One region of the Leclercia pneumoniae genome, then DNA from elsewhere that is predicted to be linked to it. Evidence: predicted binding sites of a transcription regulator. Region 1 holds the regulator's gene; each other region holds the start of a gene.
The links. Region 1 encodes CRP, which controls carbon source genes, mostly activating them, when cyclic AMP is high. Its sites were predicted from a motif close to ATGTGANNNNNNTCACAT; they were not measured.

Region 2: JZ655_RS00650 (PTS mannitol transporter subunit IICBA) is a predicted target of CRP. The motif match lies at 2,290-2,307, and genes of this name have one in related genera.
Region 3: focA (formate transporter FocA) is a predicted target of CRP. The motif match lies at 2,802-2,819, and genes of this name have one in related genera.
Region 4: ldtB (L,D-transpeptidase) is a predicted target of CRP. The motif match lies at 2,790-2,807, and genes of this name have one in related genera.

Annotation. Positions count from the first base shown of each region.
Region 1 covers NZ_CP071383.1:3,933,132-3,937,888, forward strand. Annotated here, with positions in the region: gene JZ655_RS19170 (hydrolase) at 1-376, shown strand, start outside; gene JZ655_RS19175 (YheU family protein) at 373-591, shown strand; gene JZ655_RS19180 (phosphoribulokinase) at 622-1,491, shown strand; gene JZ655_RS19185 (OsmC family protein) at 1,558-1,962, opposite strand; gene crp (cAMP-activated global transcriptional regulator CRP) at 2,273-2,905, shown strand; gene JZ655_RS19195 (YccS/YhfK family putative transporter) at 2,963-4,757, shown strand, end outside.
Region 2 covers NZ_CP071383.1:132,604-137,360, reverse strand. Annotated here, with positions in the region: gene selA (L-seryl-tRNA(Sec) selenium transferase) at 1-1,332, opposite strand, end outside; gene JZ655_RS00655 (glutathione S-transferase) at 1,436-2,044, opposite strand; gene JZ655_RS00650 (PTS mannitol transporter subunit IICBA) at 2,561-4,468, shown strand; gene mtlD (mannitol-1-phosphate 5-dehydrogenase) at 4,571-4,757, shown strand, end outside.
Region 3 covers NZ_CP071383.1:1,491,541-1,496,297, forward strand. Annotated here, with positions in the region: gene pflB (formate C-acetyltransferase) at 1-1,835, opposite strand, end outside; gene focA (formate transporter FocA) at 1,886-2,743, opposite strand; gene ycaO (30S ribosomal protein S12 methylthiotransferase accessory factor YcaO) at 3,149-4,757, opposite strand, start outside.
Region 4 covers NZ_CP071383.1:1,362,931-1,367,687, forward strand. Annotated here, with positions in the region: gene JZ655_RS06395 (PTS sugar transporter subunit IIC) at 1-994, shown strand, start outside; gene JZ655_RS06400 (GntR family transcriptional regulator) at 1,011-1,727, shown strand; gene ldtB (L,D-transpeptidase) at 1,771-2,691, opposite strand; gene JZ655_RS06410 (ABC-F family ATPase) at 2,914-4,509, shown strand; gene JZ655_RS06415 (glycoside hydrolase family 31 protein) at 4,751-4,757, opposite strand, start outside.

The DNA.
Region 1 (4,757 bases):
GAAGGCTTATCCCGACACGCTGCCGGTGAGCCTGCGCCAGCTGAAGAAAGTGCGCCGTATTCGCGAGTTCGACGATCTGATCACCGCGAAAATCCACGGATTTGCCGATGCGATCGACTATTACCGCCAGTGCAGCGCCATGCCCGTACTGAGTAAGATCACCAAGCCAACGCTGATTATTCATGCTAAAGACGATCCCTTTATGGATCATCACTCCATCCCGGCGCAGGAATTTTTGCCCGCTAACGTCCATTATCAACTGACCGAGCACGGCGGCCACGTCGGCTTTGTTGGCGGCACGTTGCGTCGTCCACAGATGTGGCTGGAAACCCGTATTCCTGACTGGCTGACAACATACCTGGAACCGAAACTATGATCATTCCCTGGCAAGATCTGGCTCCCGAAACGCTGGATAATCTGATTGAAAGCTTTGTGTTACGTGAAGGCACAGATTATGGTGAACAAGAACGCACGCTCGAACAGAAAGTGGCCGATGTTAAGCGTCAGCTGCAAAACGGCGAGGTACTGATCGTGTGGTCCGAGCTACATGAAACCGTCAACGTCATGCCCCGCAATCAATTTCGCGGTTAATCGCTTCATCTTTCTACTCAGGGAGTTGCTATGTCCGCCAGACATCCGGTTATTGCCGTCACAGGATCGAGTGGTGCAGGCACCACCACTACCAGCCTCGCCTTTCGTAAAATCTTCTCTCAGCTTCATTTAAGCGCCGCAGAGGTCGAGGGTGACAGCTTTCACCGCTACACCCGTCCTGAGATGGACATGGCCATTCGTAAAGCGCGCGATCTGGGTAAGCACATCAGCTATTTCGGCCCGGAAGCGAACGATTTCGGCCTGCTGGAGCAAACCTTTCTCGAGTATGGCCTGAGCGGTAAAGGACAGTCACGCAAATACCTGCACACCTATGACGAAGCGGTGCCCTGGAATCAGGTGCCGGGCACCTTCACCCCCTGGCAGCCGCTGCCGGAGCCGACGGATGTGCTGTTTTACGAAGGGCTGCACGGCGGCGTGGTCACGCCACAGCACGACGTGGCGCGCCATGTTGACCTGCTGGTGGGCGTGGTGCCTATCGTTAACCTCGAGTGGATTCAGAAACTGACCCGCGATACCAGCGAGCGTGGACATTCGCGTGAGGCGGTGATGGACTCCGTGGTGCGCTCGATGGAAGACTATATCAATTTCCTGACGCCGCAGTTCTCGCGCACCCACATCAACTTCCAGCGCGTCCCTACAGTGGACACCTCTAACCCCTTTGCGGCTAAAGCCATCCCCTCTCTGGATGAGAGCTTTGTGGTGATCCATTTCCGCAACCTGGAGGATATCGACTATCCCTGGCTGCTGGCGATGCTGCAGGGCTCATTTATTTCGCACATGAATACGCTGGTCGTGCCGGGCGGGAAGATGGGGCTGGCGATGGAGCTGATTATGACGCCGCTGGTGCAAAGATTGATGGAAGGGAAGAAGATCGCATAAGCCTGGTCCCTCTCCCTGTGGGAGAGGGTTAGGGTGAGGGCATCAACACGCACGATGCCCGATAAATTACGCTTCGATCACCTCATACGAATGCGTAATATTCACCGCTTTCTCCAGCATCAACGCCACGGAGCAATACTTCTCTGCTGACAGATCCACGGCGCGGGAGACCGCCGCGTCTTTCAGTTCTTTACCCGTGACAATGAAGTGCAGGTTGATATGCGTGAACAGGCGCGGCGCCTCTTCACGGCGTTCCGAGGTCAGTTTCACTTCGCAGTTTGTCACCTCATGGCGACCTTTTTGCAGGATAGAAACCACATCAATTGCGCTGCAACCGCCAGCGGCCATCAGCACCATCTCCATCGGGCTTGGCGCCTTATCTCCGGAGTTGCCGTCCATCAAAATCTGGTGCCCTGAAGCCGACTCGCCCAGGAACGTTAAGCCCTCAACCCATTTCACACGCGCTTGCATTGTAGTTAACTCCGAAGTTGCAATTTTCCTGACAGATTACGCGCCAGTAACAATTCTGGCAACGGAAGGCGACCTGTATCAAGCTGAAGCGAGACACCAGGAGACAGGCGGCTAAAGCTATGCTAAAACAGTCTGGATGCTACAGTAATACATTGACATTACGCATGTATGCAGAGGACATCACACATTACAGGCTGCTGAATATTGTGACAGCCCGATTCCCAGGAATGGGGAAGAATTCGATTGCAACCCCAGAGTGAAGGCGTCCATCCCGGCTCTGGAGACAGCTTATAACAGAGGATAACAGCGCATGGTGCTTGGCAAACCGCAAACAGACCCGACTCTCGAATGGTTCTTGTCTCATTGCCACATTCATAAGTACCCATCGAAGAGCACGCTGATTCACCAGGGTGAAAAAGCGGAAACGTTGTATTACATCGTTAAAGGCTCCGTGGCCGTGTTGATCAAAGATGAAGAAGGGAAAGAGATGATCCTTTCTTATCTGAACCAGGGCGACTTTATTGGCGAACTGGGCCTGTTTGAAGAAGGTCAGGAACGTAGCGCCTGGGTACGGGCAAAAACCGCGTGTGAAGTGGCTGAGATCTCCTACAAGAAGTTCCGCCAGTTGATCCAGGTGAACCCGGACATTCTGATGCGCCTCTCCTCGCAGATGGCACGCCGCCTGCAGGTGACTTCTGAGAAAGTGGGTAACCTCGCCTTCCTGGACGTGACCGGCCGTATCGCTCAGACGCTGCTGAATCTGGCAAAACAACCTGACGCGATGACCCATCCGGATGGTATGCAGATCAAAATCACCCGTCAGGAGATTGGTCAGATTGTGGGTTGTTCCCGCGAAACCGTTGGCCGTATTCTGAAAATGCTGGAAGATCAGAACCTGATCTCCGCCCACGGTAAAACGATCGTGGTTTACGGGACGCGTTAATTCCGAAAGAACGGCGTGCCATCGCAAGATGTCACGCCGTTTTTGTCTCTGGCATCTATGTGGCGCAGGCTGATTTATCACCCGGAAGTTAACTACGCACTTCGACAAACGCTGGTGCTGTGTCTTCCTGTGGCCGTCGGTCTGATTCTCGGCCACCTGCAACAGGGTCTGCTCTTCTCTCTCGTGCCTGCCTGCTGCAACATCGCAGGGCTGGATACCCCCCATAAACGCTTTTTCAAACGTCTGATCGTTGGCGGCTCGCTCTTTGCCGGCTGTAGTCTCGCCGTCCAGTTACTTCTGGCCCGCGACATCCCCCTGCCCCTGATTCTCACCCTGCTGGCGATGACGCTAGGGGTGACGGCAGAGATCAGCTCTTTGCATGCCAGGCTGCTACCCGCCTCGCTGATTGCCGCCATCTTTACCCTGAGCCTGGCGGGCAATATGCCGGTGTGGGAGCCGTTGCTGATCTATACGCTGGGCACGCTCTGGTATGGGCTATTTAACTGGTTCTGGTTCTGGATGTGGCGCGAACAGCCGCTGCGGGAATCGCTGAGCTTGCTGTACCGCCAGCTCGCTGACTACTGCGAAGCGAAATATACCCTGCTCACCCAGCATACCGACCCGGAAAAATCCCTGCCGCCGCTGCTGGCCCGCCAGCAGAAGGTGGTGGATCTTATCAGCCAGTGTTATCAGCAGCTACACATGCTGGCAGCTAACAGAAATCACGAATACAAACGTCTGTTGCGAACCTTCCAGGTCGGGCTCGACTTGCAGGAGCATATCTCCGTCAGCCTGCATCACCCGGAAGAGGTGCAAAAGCTGGTGGAACGCAGCCACGCCGAAGCCGTGATCAGATGGAATGCCCAGACCGTCGCCGCACGCCTGCGTGTACTCTCGGATAATATTCTCTATCACCGCTACCCCACCCGCTTCAGCATGGACAAGCAGCTGGGCGCGCTGGAGAAAATCGCCCGGCAGCACCCGGAAAACCCGGTTGGGCAGTTCTGTGCCTGGCACTTTAGCCGCATCGCCCGCGTACTACGTACCCAGCGTCCGCTCTACTCGCGCGACCTGATGGCCGATAAGCAAAAACGTCTGCCGCTCTTCCCGGCGCTGAAAAGTTATCTGTCGCTCAAGTCTTCCGCGCTGCGCAATGCCGCACGCATCAGCGTCATGCTCAGCATCGCCAGCCTGATGGGGATGGCCCTCCATTTACCGAAGCCCTACTGGATCCTTATGACCGTTCTGCTGGTCACGCAAAACGGCTACGGGGCGACGCGGGTACGCATATTCCACCGGGCAGGCGGTACCCTGGCAGGGCTGATTATCGCGGGTGCCACGCTGCACTTCCACGTGCCGGAGGGCTTTACGTTACTGAGCATGCTGCTGATTACGCTGGTGAGCTACCTGATCATTCGTAAAAACTACGGCTGGGCGACGGTCGGCTTTACGGTGACCGCGGTATACACGCTGCAGCTCCTCACGCTGAACGGCGATCAATTTATCATCGCCCGTCTCGCAGACACGCTGATAGGCTGTTTAATCGCTTTTGGCGGCATGGTGTGGTTGTGGCCGCAGTGGCAAAGCGGGTTGCTACGACAGAACGCCCACGATGCGCTGGAAGCCGACCAGGAGGCTATTCGCCTGATCCTGAGCAGTGACCCTCAGCCAACACCGCTTGCCTGGCAGCGCATGAAGGTGAACCAGGCGCACAACGCCCTGTTCAACTCGCTGAATCAGGCGATGCAGGAACCGGGGTTCAATTCACACTACCTGGCCGACATGAAGCTGTGGGTCACGCACAGCCAGTTCATCGTAGAACATATCAATGCCATGACGACGCTGGCACGGG
Region 2 (4,757 bases), 590 kb from region 1:
TAGATCCAGCCACAGCCGGCCATTTTTGATACGGCCAATCACCGGAACGGGCAGCGCCCGCCAGCGTGAGGCCAGTGCCTCTAACTGGCTGCCGCGTCCATCGCGCGGGGTGAACGTCAGCGCTGCGCCAGGCAATCTCTCCACCGGCAGGGAACCGCTGCCGGGCTGTGACAGGCAAGGCTCAACGCGCACCTCAAAGTCCGAATAGTGCGGGGCAACCTGCGCCAGAAGCGTCTCGCCCAGCTGATGTAGCGAGGCGGCATCACGGCTTAGCAGACGCAAGGTGGGCAGGCGTTCGGTCAGCTTCTCTGGGTGTAAATAGAGCCGCAGCGTCGCTTCCAGCGCGGCGAGCGTCATTTTGTCGGCGCGCAGGGCGCGCTTCAGCGGGTGCTGCTGCAATTTGGCAATCAGCTCACGTTTACCGACGATAATGCCGGCCTGCGGACCACCGAGTAGCTTGTCGCCGGAGAAGCTCACCAGGCTTACCCCCGCGGCAATCAACTCCTGCGGCATCGGCTCTTTCGGCAGACCAAACTGGCTCAGATCCACCAGCGAGCCGCTGCCTAAATCGGCAACGACCGGTACATTCATCTCCCGACCCATTTGCGCCAGTTCGGCTTCATCCACCGCGTGGGTAAAGCCTTCAATCGCATAATTGCTGGTGTGCACTTTCATTAGCAGCGCGGTATTTTCATTGATTGCCGCGCGATAGTCTTTGGCGTGAGTACGGTTGGTGCTGCCTACTTCCCGCAGACTACATCCCGCCTGCAGCATGACGTCCGGAATGCGGAACGCGCCGCCAATTTCAACCAGCTCACCGCGCGACACCACCACCTCTTTCTGTGCCGCCGTCGCCGCCAGCATCAGCAGCACGGCGGCCGCGTTGTTATTCACGATGCAGGCGTCTTCCGCGCCGGTGAGTTGACACAGCAACTCTGCCAGCGGGCGATCCCGATGACCTCGCCCGGCGCCGTCCAGGTCGTACTCCAGCGTCACCGGCTGGCGCATCGCCTGGGTGACCGCCGCAACCGCCTCCTCCGCCAGCAGCGCACGTCCCAGATTGGTGTGCAGTACGGTGCCCGTCAGGTTAAACACCGGGCGTAGCCCTGGAGGCGTGTCCGCCGCCAGCCGTTTTTCCACTTCCAGAAACCAGTCCCACTGCGGCAGCGCCTGCTGTTGACGAATAGCGTCGCGGGCTTCTGCCTGTAACAGGCGCAACGCTTCGACCGTGCGGACGTGACCAAACTTCTCCACGACGGGGAGAAGCCTGGGGTCGCGAAGCAGACGATCGGTGGCGGGTAGCTGGCTGTAGAGAGAGTGCTGAGTAGTCATGAAAGTGCCTGGCTGTTGGGTCTCTTCCCCCCTCCCGACGGGAGAGGGAGTCAATATGAAGAGGGATTGTACAGCCTGGCGCCAGGAAGTGTTATAGGCGACATCACGCCTTTGGCGGTTCAGTGCGAGCGAAGCTTTCGCGCTGGAAGAGGGTTTCGGCCAGTTTGACCAGCAGTGGACGCTCGACGCACCAGCCCGGCGAGACGCGGCGGAAATTGAGATAACCAATGGCGCAGGCAATGGCGATGGTCGCCAGGTTAACGCTGTCGGTGGCCAGCTTGCCCTCGCGAATCAGGGTTTCGCACCAGTCGAGGCTGCGGCTGATTTTTTCACGCTGACGCAGCAACTCTGCTTCTGATTGCTGTGCGGGCGGGCGGGCCTGCTCACGCACGGAGGCCAGAGCCGCATCCATAATGCCGTCGGCCAGCGCTTCGATCTGGCGGATGTAGAGCGCCGCCTTCGGCTCGCGCGGCACCATCGCCGGGGCGATATCCAGCTTTTCTATGTATTCGGCAATGATCGGTGAATCAAACCAGTATTCGCCATCATCCGTCACCAGCGCGGGTACTTTGCCCAGCGGGTTGTACTGCGCCACGCCATTGTCGGCGTTATAGGGCTGTTCGTTGATGAACTCGAAGGTGATCCCCTTCTCCAGCAAAAGAATGGAGATCTTCCGGACAAAGGGACTGGTATAACTGCCGATAAGTTTCATTGCCTGCTCCTGTATACCAACAAAAGGTTAAGTATGGCTCAGGCAAAGAGAAAAAGGCAGGTCACCTCCGTCGGTGAGATTACGGGTGCCAGGCAGAGATCATTCAACTCACAGATAATGTTGCTCACTTTCATACCGTTTAGTTCTCCCATGACAGACTCTGCGCCCGATCACATCCAGAGTAATCTGCATAAAAATATTTTGTGAATTTCATCACAATTCATAAACAAACCAGCGCCAGCATTATGTGACAAACCTCACATTTTAGTGCCTAATCAGCCACTTTATTGACCACTGTATTTTTTTTACACGTCATATTTGTGACACGGATCACGTCAATAATCTGCGCACCCCCTACATTTACGTGATTGAGATCACACAAAATTCCGCTCGCTGGACACCATAACGATTCAGTGCCAGATTTCACACATTCGAACAGGGCTGGGCTACCTCTGCCACCGCATTAACAACAAACCTCGGGCTACTAGCCTGCGTACACAGAAGAAGGGGTGTTTTATGTCATCCGATTTCAAGATCAAAGTTCAAAGCTTTGGTCGTTTCCTCAGCAATATGGTGATGCCAAACATCGGCGCGTTTATCGCGTGGGGTATCATCACTGCATTGTTCATTCCGACAGGGTGGTTGCCTAACGAAACGCTGGCAAAACTTGTTGGCCCAATGATTACTTACCTGCTGCCACTGCTCATCGGTTATACCGGTGGTCGTCTGGTAGGCGGTGACCGCGGCGGCGTAGTAGGTGCCATTACCACTATGGGCGTGATCGTCGGTGCAGATATGCCAATGTTCCTCGGCGCGATGATTGCCGGTCCTCTGGGCGGCTGGGCGATTAAGAAATTCGACGTCTGGGTGGATGGTAAGATCAAGTCCGGCTTCGAAATGCTGGTGAACAACTTCTCTGCGGGCATCATCGGGATGATCCTCGCGATTCTGGCGTTCCTCGGCATTGGCCCTGCGGTTGAAGTTCTGTCCAAAATTCTGGCGGCAGGCGTTAACTTCATGGTGGCGCACGACATGCTGCCGCTGGCGTCTATCTTTGTTGAACCGGCGAAAATCCTGTTCCTCAACAACGCCATTAACCACGGTATCTTCTCCCCGCTGGGTATTCAGCAGTCGCATGACCTCGGCAAGTCCATCTTCTTCCTGATTGAAGCCAACCCGGGCCCGGGTATGGGCGTGCTGCTGGCGTATATGTTCTTCGGTCGCGGCAGTGCAAAACAGTCTGCAGGCGGCGCGGCGATCATCCACTTCCTGGGTGGTATCCACGAAATTTACTTCCCGTACGTGCTGATGAACCCACGTCTGATCCTTGCCGTTATCCTTGGCGGTATGACCGGCGTGTTCACCCTGAGCGTGCTGGGCGGTGGTCTGGTTTCTCCGGCCTCCCCAGGTTCTATCCTGGCGGTACTGGCGATGACCCCGAAAGGCGCTTACTTCGCTAACATCGCCGCTATCTGTGCAGCCATGGCGGTCTCCTTCGTGGTCTCGGCTATCCTGCTGAAAACCAGCAAGGTGAAAGAAGAAGACGATATCGAAGCGGCAACCCGTCGTATGCACGACATGAAAGCGGAATCCAAAGGCGCAACCCCGCTGGCGGCAGGCGATGTCTCTAACGACCTGAGCCACGTGCGTAAAATCATCGTTGCCTGCGACGCCGGTATGGGCTCCAGCGCAATGGGTGCAGGCGTACTGCGTAAGAAAGTGCAGGACGCGGGCCTGACCAACATCTCCGTCACCAACAGTGCTATTAACAGCCTGCCAGGGGACGTTGACCTGGTCATCACCCACCGCGACCTGACCGAACGCGCGATGCGCCAGGTGCCGCAGGCGCAGCACATTTCGCTGACCAACTTCCTCGACAGCGGCCTGTATACCAGCCTGACCGAACGTCTGGTTGCTGCGCAGCGTCACGAAAGCAACGAAGTGAAAGTGCGTACCAGCCTGCAGGACAGCTTCGACGAGAGCAACGCGCATCTGTTCCGACTGGGCGCGGAAAACATCTTCCTTGGCCGTACTGCTACTACGAAAGAAGAAGCCATTCGCTTTGCGGGTGAGCAGCTGGTTGCCGGCGGTTACGTTCAGCCAGAATACGTTGAAGCGATGCTGGAACGTGAAAAACTGACCCCGACCTACCTGGGCGAATCCATTGCGGTTCCACACGGTACGGTTGAGGCGAAAGACCGCGTGCTGAAAACCGGCGTTGTGTTCTGCCAGTATCCGCAGGGCGTACGTTTCGGTGAAGAAGAAGATGACATCGCCCGTCTGGTGATTGGTATCGCCGCACGCAACAACGAGCACATCCAGGTGATTACCAGCCTGACCAACGCCCTCGACGATGAAACCGTCATTGAGCGTCTGGCTAACACCACCAGCGTTGAAGAAGTGCTGGCGCTGTTGAATAAGTAAGTTCGTTCTCTTCCTTCTCCCCCATGGGGGAGAGGGCTAGGGTGAGGGGAAAAGTTCCTCACCCCAGCCCTCTCGGGTAAAACATTAATGAAGGTTAACACTATGAAAGCATTACATTTTGGCGCAGGTAATATCGGTCGTGGATTTATCGGCAAACTGCTGGCAGACGCGGGCATTACGCTGACATTCGCCGATGTGAATCAGGTAGTCCTCGATGCCCTGAATGCCCGTCATAGCTATCAGGTGCACGTGGTGGGTGAAAACGAACAGGTAGATACCGTGAGCGGTG
Region 3 (4,757 bases), 2.0 Mb from region 1:
ACAACGTTAGAAGTGATGGTCAGAACAGACTGGGTCGGGATAGCGTTACGGTAAGTAGTGAGTTTCTGAATTTTCTTCATGAAACGTTCTACCAGGTCAACCGCCATGTCATCAACGCGTGCGTCGTTGTTACCAAACTGCGGGTATTCGCCTTCGATTTCGAAGTCGATAGCCAGACCGTCTTCGTCACGAATTGGTTTAACTTTCGCATATTTGATAGCAGACAGGGAGTCAGCCGCAACGGACAGACCTGCGATACCACATGCCATGGTGCGAACAACGTCACGGTCGTGCAGCGCCATCAGAGAGGCTTCGTAGCTGTACTTGTCGTGCATGTAGTGGATAACGTTCAGTGCAGTCACATACTGCTTAGCCAGCCAGTCCATGAAGTGATCCATGCGGTCCATGACTTCGTCATAGTTCAGCACGTCGCCTTTGATTGGCTCAGACTTAGGACCTACCTGCATTTTCAGTTTTTCATCAACGCCGCCGTTGATTGCGTACAGCATGGTTTTCGCCAGGTTTGCACGCGCACCGAAGAACTGCATTTGCTTACCAACAACCATTGGGCTTACGCAGCAAGCGATAGCGTAGTCATCGTTGTTGAAGTCAGGGCGCATCAGGTCATCGTTCTCGTACTGCAGAGAAGAGGTATCGATGGACACTTTAGCGGCGAATTTCTTGAAGTTCAGTGGCAGTTTTTCAGACCACAGAACGGTGATGTTTGGCTCCGGAGAAGGACCCATGGTGTACAGAGTGTTCAGGAAGCGGAAGCTGTTTTTGGTTACCAGCGTACGACCGTCAACGCCCATACCGCCGATAGATTCGGTTGCCCAGATTGGGTCACCAGAGAACAGTTCGTCGTACTCAGGGGTACGCAGGAAGCGAACCATACGCAGTTTCATGACCAGGTGGTCAATCATTTCCTGAGCGTCTTGTTCGGTGATTTTGCCCGCTTTCAGGTCACGTTCAATGTACGCATCCAGGAAGGTGGATACGCGACCGAAGGACATGGCAGCACCGTTCTGAGACTTAACGGCGGCCAGGTAGCCGAAGTAGGTCCACTGGATAGCTTCCTGAGCGTTAGTTGCAGGACCAGAGATATCGCAGCCGTATTTCGCTGCCATCTCTTTAATCTGACCCAGCGCACGGTGCTGTTCAGCAATCTCTTCACGCAGACGGATAGTCGCTTCCAGGTTTACGCCGTTTTCCAGGTCAGACTGCAGGGACAGGAACTGGGAGTATTTGTCTTTCAGCAGGAAGTCGATACCGTACAGCGCAACGCGACGGTAATCACCGATGATACGGCCACGGCCATACGCATCTGGCAGACCAGTCAGAACGCCAGATTTACGGCAGTTCAGAATATCTTTGGTGTAAACATCGAATACACCCTGGTTGTGGGTTTTGCGGTATTCGGTGAAGATTTTTTTCAACATTGGGTCCAGCTCGCGGTTATACGCTTTGCAGGAACCTTCAACCATTTTGATACCACCGAACGGGATAATCGCACGTTTCAGTGGGGCTTCAGTTTGCAGACCAACGATTTTCTCAAGGGCTTTGTTGATGTAGCCAGCATCGTGAGAAGTGATGGTGGAAGCAACGGAGGTGTCAAAATCAACTGGCGCGTGAGTGCGGTTTTCCAGTTTAACGCCTTCCATTACGCTGTCCCACAGCTTGGTGGTCGCATCAGTTGCGCCAGCCAGGAAGGATTCGTCACCTTCATACGGGGTGTAGTTTTTCTGAATAAAGTCACGGACGTTGACTTCATTCTGCCAGTCACCTTTCGCAAAACCTTCCCAGGCTGTGGCTAACTTTTCATTAAGCTCGGACATGTAACACCTACCTTCTTAAGTGGATTTTTTATTTACTGCCTGAGACATCATCAATGATGATTATCGCCACGCAGGTAAATGACCCAGTATGTCAACCCGACCAGCAGACCCCCACCGATAATGTTCCCGATAGTGACAGGGATCAGGTTATCTGTGATGAAATTCATAATAGTCAGGTGAGAGAAACTTTCCGGGGAAGAACCGATAGCGGTCCAGAACTCCGGGCTTGCAAAATTACGGATGACGATGCCCATCGGGATCATAAACATGTTTGCAATACTGTGCTCAAAGCCGCTGGCGACAAACATGGCGACAGGCAGAACCATAATCATGGCTTTGTCCATCAGGCTACGGCCGGAGTAGCTCATCCAGACCGCCAGGCAGACCATCAGGTTTGCAAGGATACCCAGCGCCACGGCTTCAATAAATGTATGGTGCATTTTGTGGTCAGCGGTCTGCAGGACATTTAGCCCCCATCCGCCGTTGGCTGTCATATATTCACCCGACAACCACATCAACAGTACAAACAGCAGGCAGCCAATCAGGTTGCCGATGTAAACGTTGACCCAGTTTTTCGCTAACTGCCCCCAGGTAATCTTACCGCTCGCTTTGGCGACAACGATCAACACCGTGGAGGTAAAGAGGTCGGCGCCGCAAATGACGCAAAGAATCAGACCCAGCGAGAAGCAAATGCCGCCAATCAGTTTCGCGATACCAAAGGGCATAGCGGCGGTGCCGGTGGTAGCAGTGATGTAGAAAACGAAGGCTATGGAGATGAACACACCGGCAGTAATCGCCAGGAAAAACGTGGTCATCGGCTGTTTCGTTGCTTTATAGACACCCGCTTCTTCGGCAACTTTCGCCATGGCAGCTGGGAGTAAAAGATCAAAAGGGTTGTCAGCTTTCACACTAACTCTCTCTTTATTAAGTCGGCGACGAGATACTAACAAAGCATTATAGAAGAGAAATTGATATAGATCATATCTCGCCTGGCTTATAGGCCCGCACTCTGCATGGTTTTACAGCAAAAGCGGCGTAAGTTTTTGATTATCAGTATAAAAATAAATTTTAAAAGTTATAAAATGATTTGATTTTTTTCTTTGGCCGTCCTCCATAACAGTTAATTATAATGGAGTATTTACTATAAAAAGTTACAACAATATCCAGGTCGCTATTATTATAGTTACCGTTATTTAACTTTATTATTACAATTAAACTTGATTGCCTTATAAATAAAAAACGGGGCAATTAAATTGCCCCGTAATATAACGTAGGCGACGGAATACGCCTACTCTCTATAATGCTATTTGCGGTTATTTTGCCCAATAAGCGCTTTTGGCTTTCTGCAGTTTCTCGTAGGCTTTTAACAGCGACTGATGCGCCGGGAAGGCTTTCAAATCGCTGTCCACAGCCTGCAGGCCGTAGAACGGTGCTTCACCACTCAGGGCTGCACTGGCAGCCTCAACGGCGTCTGCGCCATACATACGAACGAAGGCGTGCAGATACTGCAGCGGCTCACGCTCTTCTTCCTGAGAGAGCAGCAGCAAGGTCTGCAGGCAACGGTAGTAGTTCGCACGCTCAGCCGAGAAAATAGAGCCGTTGAACTCAATGGTCCATTCAACCCAGGTCAGAGCCTGCTCCAGATCGCCGCCCGCCAGGGCCAGCATTGCCTTTAGCTCACCGATGCGCAGGGTGTACCAGCCGTTGTCTTTACCGGTTGCCAGCCCCAGCAATTCACGTACGCGAGTAAAATCGTCATTACCTTCGTCATCGAGTTGGGTGATGAGGTTGAGATAATCTTCTTTTTCCCAACGGCTTTCCGGGAGGGAGAGCAGGGTTTCGCGCAGATGCGTGCCCATGGTGTTATTGGCCAACCACAGATCTTCAACCGGATAGATATCAGACATGCCAGGCGCAAGAATACGGCAAGCATAGACACCCAGATGTTCGTAATCGGCGATATACACTTCCTGATCTTCTTCACGGAAGATAGCCATCAGCGTGGCGAATTCCTCTTCGGTGGTGCCGGAGAAGCTCCAGTCCACGAACGGGTAATCTGCATCCTGCTTGAACATATCCCAGGAGATCAGACCGCTGGAATCGATAAAGTGGGTTTCAAGGTTAGCGTGTTCAGCGACTTCTTCGTCGTCAAAGGTGGGTGGCGTAAAGACGTCAAGATCTTTCAGACCGCGGCCCTGCAGCAACTCGGTAACTGTACGCTCAAGCGCCACGCCGAAGTCTGGGTGCGCGCCAAAGGAGGCAAAGCAGGTCCCGTTAGCCGGGTTAAACAGGACCACACAGATAACCGGGTATTTACCGCCCAGCGAGCCGTCATACGCGAAAATAGGGAAACCTTCGGCTTCCAGTTTAGCAATGGATTCCACCACGCCCGGGTAACGCGCAAGAACCTCGCTCGGGATCTCCGGCAGGCTGATTGATTCGGCGATAATGCGGTTTTTGATATGACGCTCAAACACTTCAGACAGACCCTGCACACGCGCTTCGTTGCGGGTGTTACCGGCGGACATACCGTTAGAGACATACAGGTTGCCAACGATATTCATTGGAATGTAGACGGTCTGTTCGTCGGACTGACGGGTAAACGGCAGGGCACAAATCCCACGCTCATCATTGCCGGATTGCAGATCCACCAGCATGCTGGCGGTCAGTTCGTTGTCCAGATCGTAAAACGCGCGCAGACGATCGTCCAGAATACCTTCCGGCAGCTCGTCATCTTCGGTCAGCGGGAACCACTTCTCGTTCGGATAGTGCACAAACGGGCCGTTGGCAATGGTGTCGCCCAGCCAGAAATCTGCAAAGAAATAGTTGGTGGAGAGACGCTCAAAGTACTCACCCAGCGCAGAAGCCAGGGCCGCTTTTTTCGTGGCGCCTTTACCGTTAGTAAAGCACAGGGCACAGTCT
Region 4 (4,757 bases), 1.8 Mb from region 1:
GGTCATCGCCGTCAGCAGCTTTATCATAATGATGCCGATGCGGCTGCAGATCGTCCCCGTCGGCAGCGACACCGCGGTGAGCGTTACGCAGATTCTTACCTTCGCCAATATCGGCTCGACGGGCATTTTCGCCGGGGTGCTGATTGGGCTAATCTCGGCGGAGATCTTTATCGCCATCTCCCGGCTAAAAGCGCTGCACATTTCGCTGGGGGATAATGTCCCTCCGGCGGTGAGCAAATCCTTTACCGCGCTCATTCCCACCATCATTACGCTCTCGCTGTTCGCGGTGCTTGCGGCCTTGCTGGCAAACGTGCTGCACACCGATTTGATTCACCTGATCACCACTTTTATCCAGCAGCCGCTGCGGCTGATCAACACCAGCCTGCCGGGTACGCTCTTTATCTACAGCTTTGGCAACTTCCTGTTTACGCTTGGCATTCATCAGTCAGTGGTTAACAGTGTGATTCTGGAACCCTTCCTGCTGATTAATACCAACGAGAATATGCTGGCCTTCGCCAATGGACAGCCAATCCCGCATATCATCAACAGTATCTTTGTCCCCACCTTCGGCATGGTGGGGGGGACCGGGAGCACCCTCTCACTACTGATCGCCATCTTTATCTTCTCGCGTCAGCAGTCGGCGAAACAGGTGGCTCGCCTGTCGCTGGCGCCGGGGCTGTTTAACATTAATGAACCGGTGATATTCGGCCTGCCCATTGTCTTTAACCTGCCGCTGATGATTCCCTTTGTGCTTCTTCCGGCGCTGGGGATCTGGTTTGCCTGGCTCTGCACCACGCTGGGATTTATGTCGCGCTGTGTTGTCATGATCCCCTGGACCACGCCACCCATACTCAGCGCCTGGCTGGCCACGGCCGGCGACTGGCGAGCGGTAGTGGTACAGTTGGCAATCATCATATTTGGTGTATTCTTCTACCTGCCTTTCCTCAAGGTTGCCGAGCGAGTGGCATTGAAAAACAGTGAGATAGCGAACTAAACATAAGGAAACGGCGATGGCGGCGAAGTACATCACCATAGCGCGGGAAATTAAAAAACGCATTATTAGTCAGCAGTATGCCGCCAACGAACCGCTGCCCGACCAGTTTGCGCTGGCCGCGGAGTTCAGCTCCAGCCGCATGACCATCCAGCAGGCAATGCGTCAGCTTATTGTCGAAGGGCTGGTCTATACCCGGCAGGGGCAAGGCACTTTTATCCGCAAGAATTTTCTACAGCTCTCTCAGTGGGATCTCTCCGGCAGCGACTACTTTGGCGCCACCAAAACCTGGGAGCATCTTGGTACGGTCTCCAGTCAGGTCGTCCATTTCGAACTGCGCTTTCCCAACGAAAAAGAGCAGGCCTCACTGATGATAAACGCCGATGCCCCGGTGTATGACTTTATCCGCCTGCGCCTGCTTAATGGCGAGCCGATGTCGCTGGACGCTACCGTCATGCCGCTCAACCGGGTGCCGGGGCTGAACAAAAGCCATCTCGAAAGCTCGGTGTTCCGCTACGTGCAGGAGACGCTGGGGCTAAAAATCATGGGGTCATATCGGGTCGTCAGAGCCCTGAAACCCAGCGCGCTGGATATGCAGCATCTGGTCTGCGAGCCGTCCGATCCGGTGCTGGAGGTGGAGCAGGTGATCTATCTGGAGGATGGCACGCCGCTGGAGTACGCCCACTGTCACTACCGGTACGACCACGGCGGGATTGTTATTGTGAATAACGGATAAAAAAAAGCGGGCCCCGGGCCCGCTTTTTTATGTCGCTGGTTTATCAGTTCAGGCGAACTGGCATACCGGAGCGGTTCTGAATAGCCTGGTCAACAACGGAGGCATCTACGTCAGCCTGGCTGGTGATCGCCTGCACGTTGCTCTTCAGGGTGATCGGCACGGTAACGTTGTTATCGATCTGATCTTCGCTGGTGGAGAGCGGGTTATGCACTTCCAGATAACGGCTGCCATCTGGCTCGGTGGTCGCTTTTACAGGTTCGTTGATGAACTGTACGCGGGTACCGACCGGCACGTTTTCGAACAGGAATTTGATATCGTCATTACGCAGACGCACACAGCCGTGGCTCACGCGCAGGCCGATACCAAAGTTGGCGTTGGTGCCGTGAATAGCATAAAGGCGGCCAATGTAGAGCGCGTACAGACCCATCGGGTTATCCGGGCCAGCCGGAACAACAGCCGGCAGCGGCTCGCCAGCGGCAATATACTCCGCGTGCATCTTGGCGGTTGGCGTCCAGGTTGGGCCCGCTTTTTTACGCTCAACTTTGGTGGTCCAGTTCATCGGGGTGTCTTTACCCAACTGGCCGATACCGATTGGCAGAACGATGACGGTATTGGTCCCTTTCGGATAGTAGTAGAGACGCATTTCAGCACTGTTGATGATGATACCTTCATGCACGGTATCGGGCAGGATCAGCTGCTGAGGAATATTCAGCACAGTACCGCCTTTCGGCAGGTACGGATCGACGCCAGGGTTAGCTTCCATCATGTTGGAGAGACCCAACTGATATTCAGCAGCAAAATATTCCAGCGGCTGCGTGTTACCTTCTTCGATGGTCACAACCTGATTCTGACCGACCAGACGGCTACCGTCAGTGGGCAGAGGATAGGTGACAGCAGAAGCGGTCTTGCAAAACCCTACGACGGCAAACGCCGCTGCTAATAGCGATGTTAATTTCATATTCATGTTATGCGAGGTATCTGTGCCACTGTGGCATGTAGTTAAAAGGGCTGAATGGTATAGGGAGCGCATTATATGTCCATTACCCCATTCAGGGAATTCAGATGTGTACGAAATCACATTTTTTTCGACATTGTTAAAGTTTAGCGTCTCGTCGCAACATCGGGATCTCAATTCGGAATTGTGGCATAATGCCGCGTTTATCACACTTTTCGCAGGAATCTCTCCGTGTTAGTTACCAGCAACGTCACTATGCAGTTTGGCAGTAAGCCGCTGTTCGAAAATATTTCCGTCAAATTTGGCGGCGGCAACCGTTACGGCCTGATTGGTGCCAACGGTAGCGGCAAATCCACCTTCATGAAGATCCTCGGCAGCGATTTAGAGCCGACGCTGGGCAATGTCTCAATGGACCCCAACGAGCGCATCGGTAAGCTGCGTCAGGATCAGTTCGCCTTTGAAGAGTTCACCGTGCTCGACACCGTGATCATGGGACACGGAGAGCTGTGGGAAGTGAAGCAGGAGCGTGACCGTATCTACGCCCTGGCCGAAATGAGCGAAGAAGATGGCTACAAAGTGGCCGATCTGGAGACGCAGTATGGCGAAATGGACGGGTACTCCGCCGAAGCGCGCGCGGGCGAATTGCTGCTCGGCGTGGGCATTCCAGTAGAACAGCACTACGGCCCGATGAGCGAAGTCGCGCCAGGCTGGAAACTGCGTGTGCTGCTGGCACAGGCGCTGTTCTCTAACCCTGACATTCTGCTGCTCGATGAACCGACGAACAACCTGGACATCGATACCATCCGCTGGCTGGAGCAGACGCTGAACGACCGCGATAGCACCATGATCATTATTTCGCACGACCGTCACTTCCTGAATATGGTCTGTACGCACATGGCGGATCTGGACTACGGCGAACTGCGCGTTTACCCGGGCAACTACGACGAGTATATGACGGCCGCAACCCAGGCGCGTGAACGTCTGCTGGCAGACAACGCCAAGAAGAAAGCGCAGATTGCGGACCTGCAGTCCTTCGTTAGCCGCTTCAGCGCCAACGCCTCTAAATCGCGTCAGGCAACCTCGCGCGCTCGTCAGATCGACAAAATAAAGCTCGACGAAGTCAAAGCGTCAAGCCGTCAGAACCCGTTCATCCGCTTCGAACAGGACAAGAAACTGTTCCGTAACGCGCTGGAAGTGGAAGCCCTGGCTAAAGGCTTTGAAAACGGTCCGCTGTTTAAAAACTTTAACCTGCTGCTGGAAGTGGGCGAGAAAATTGCCATTCTGGGTGCCAACGGCGTGGGTAAATCTACCCTGTTGAAAACGCTGGTGGGCGAACTGCAGCCGGACAACGGTACCGTGAAGTGGTCCGAAAACGCGCAGATCGGTTACTACGCTCAGGACCACGAGTACGAGTTCGAAAACGACCTGACGGTCTTCGACTGGATGAGTCAGTGGAAGCAGGAAGGTGACGACGAGCAGGCGGTGCGTAGCATTCTGGGGCGCCTGCTGTTCAGCCAGGACGACATCAAAAAGCCTGCCAAAGTGCTCTCCGGTGGTGAAAAAGGCCGCATGCTGTTCGGTAAGCTGATGATGGAAAAACCAAATATCCTGGTGATGGATGAACCTACCAACCACCTGGATATGGAATCTATCGAATCGTTGAACATGGCGCTGGAGATGTATCAGGGCACCCTGATCTTCGTCTCTCACGACCGTGAGTTCGTCAGCTCGCTGGCGACCCGCGTGATCGAGATTACCCCAGAGCGCGTGGTGGACTTCACCGGCAACTACGAAGATTACCTGCGCAGCAAAGGTATCGACGGCTAATTTCCTGTCGTTTTCCACGCTGCAGATGCGTTGGCTGCACCTGCTCACCCCGGTTACTTATTTATGTAAGCTTCCGGGGAGTCACAGGCTTACCGCCTTCCTGCAGCGCGAAATACTCAGGGAAAGGTGTCGTGCTTTTATTCCCTCTCCCTGTGGGAGAGGGCATGAGACCGCACTACGACGTTACCTCTCTCTTCCCTCTCCCCGTGGGATAGGGTTAGGGTGAGGGCAACAAGCCGCACTACACC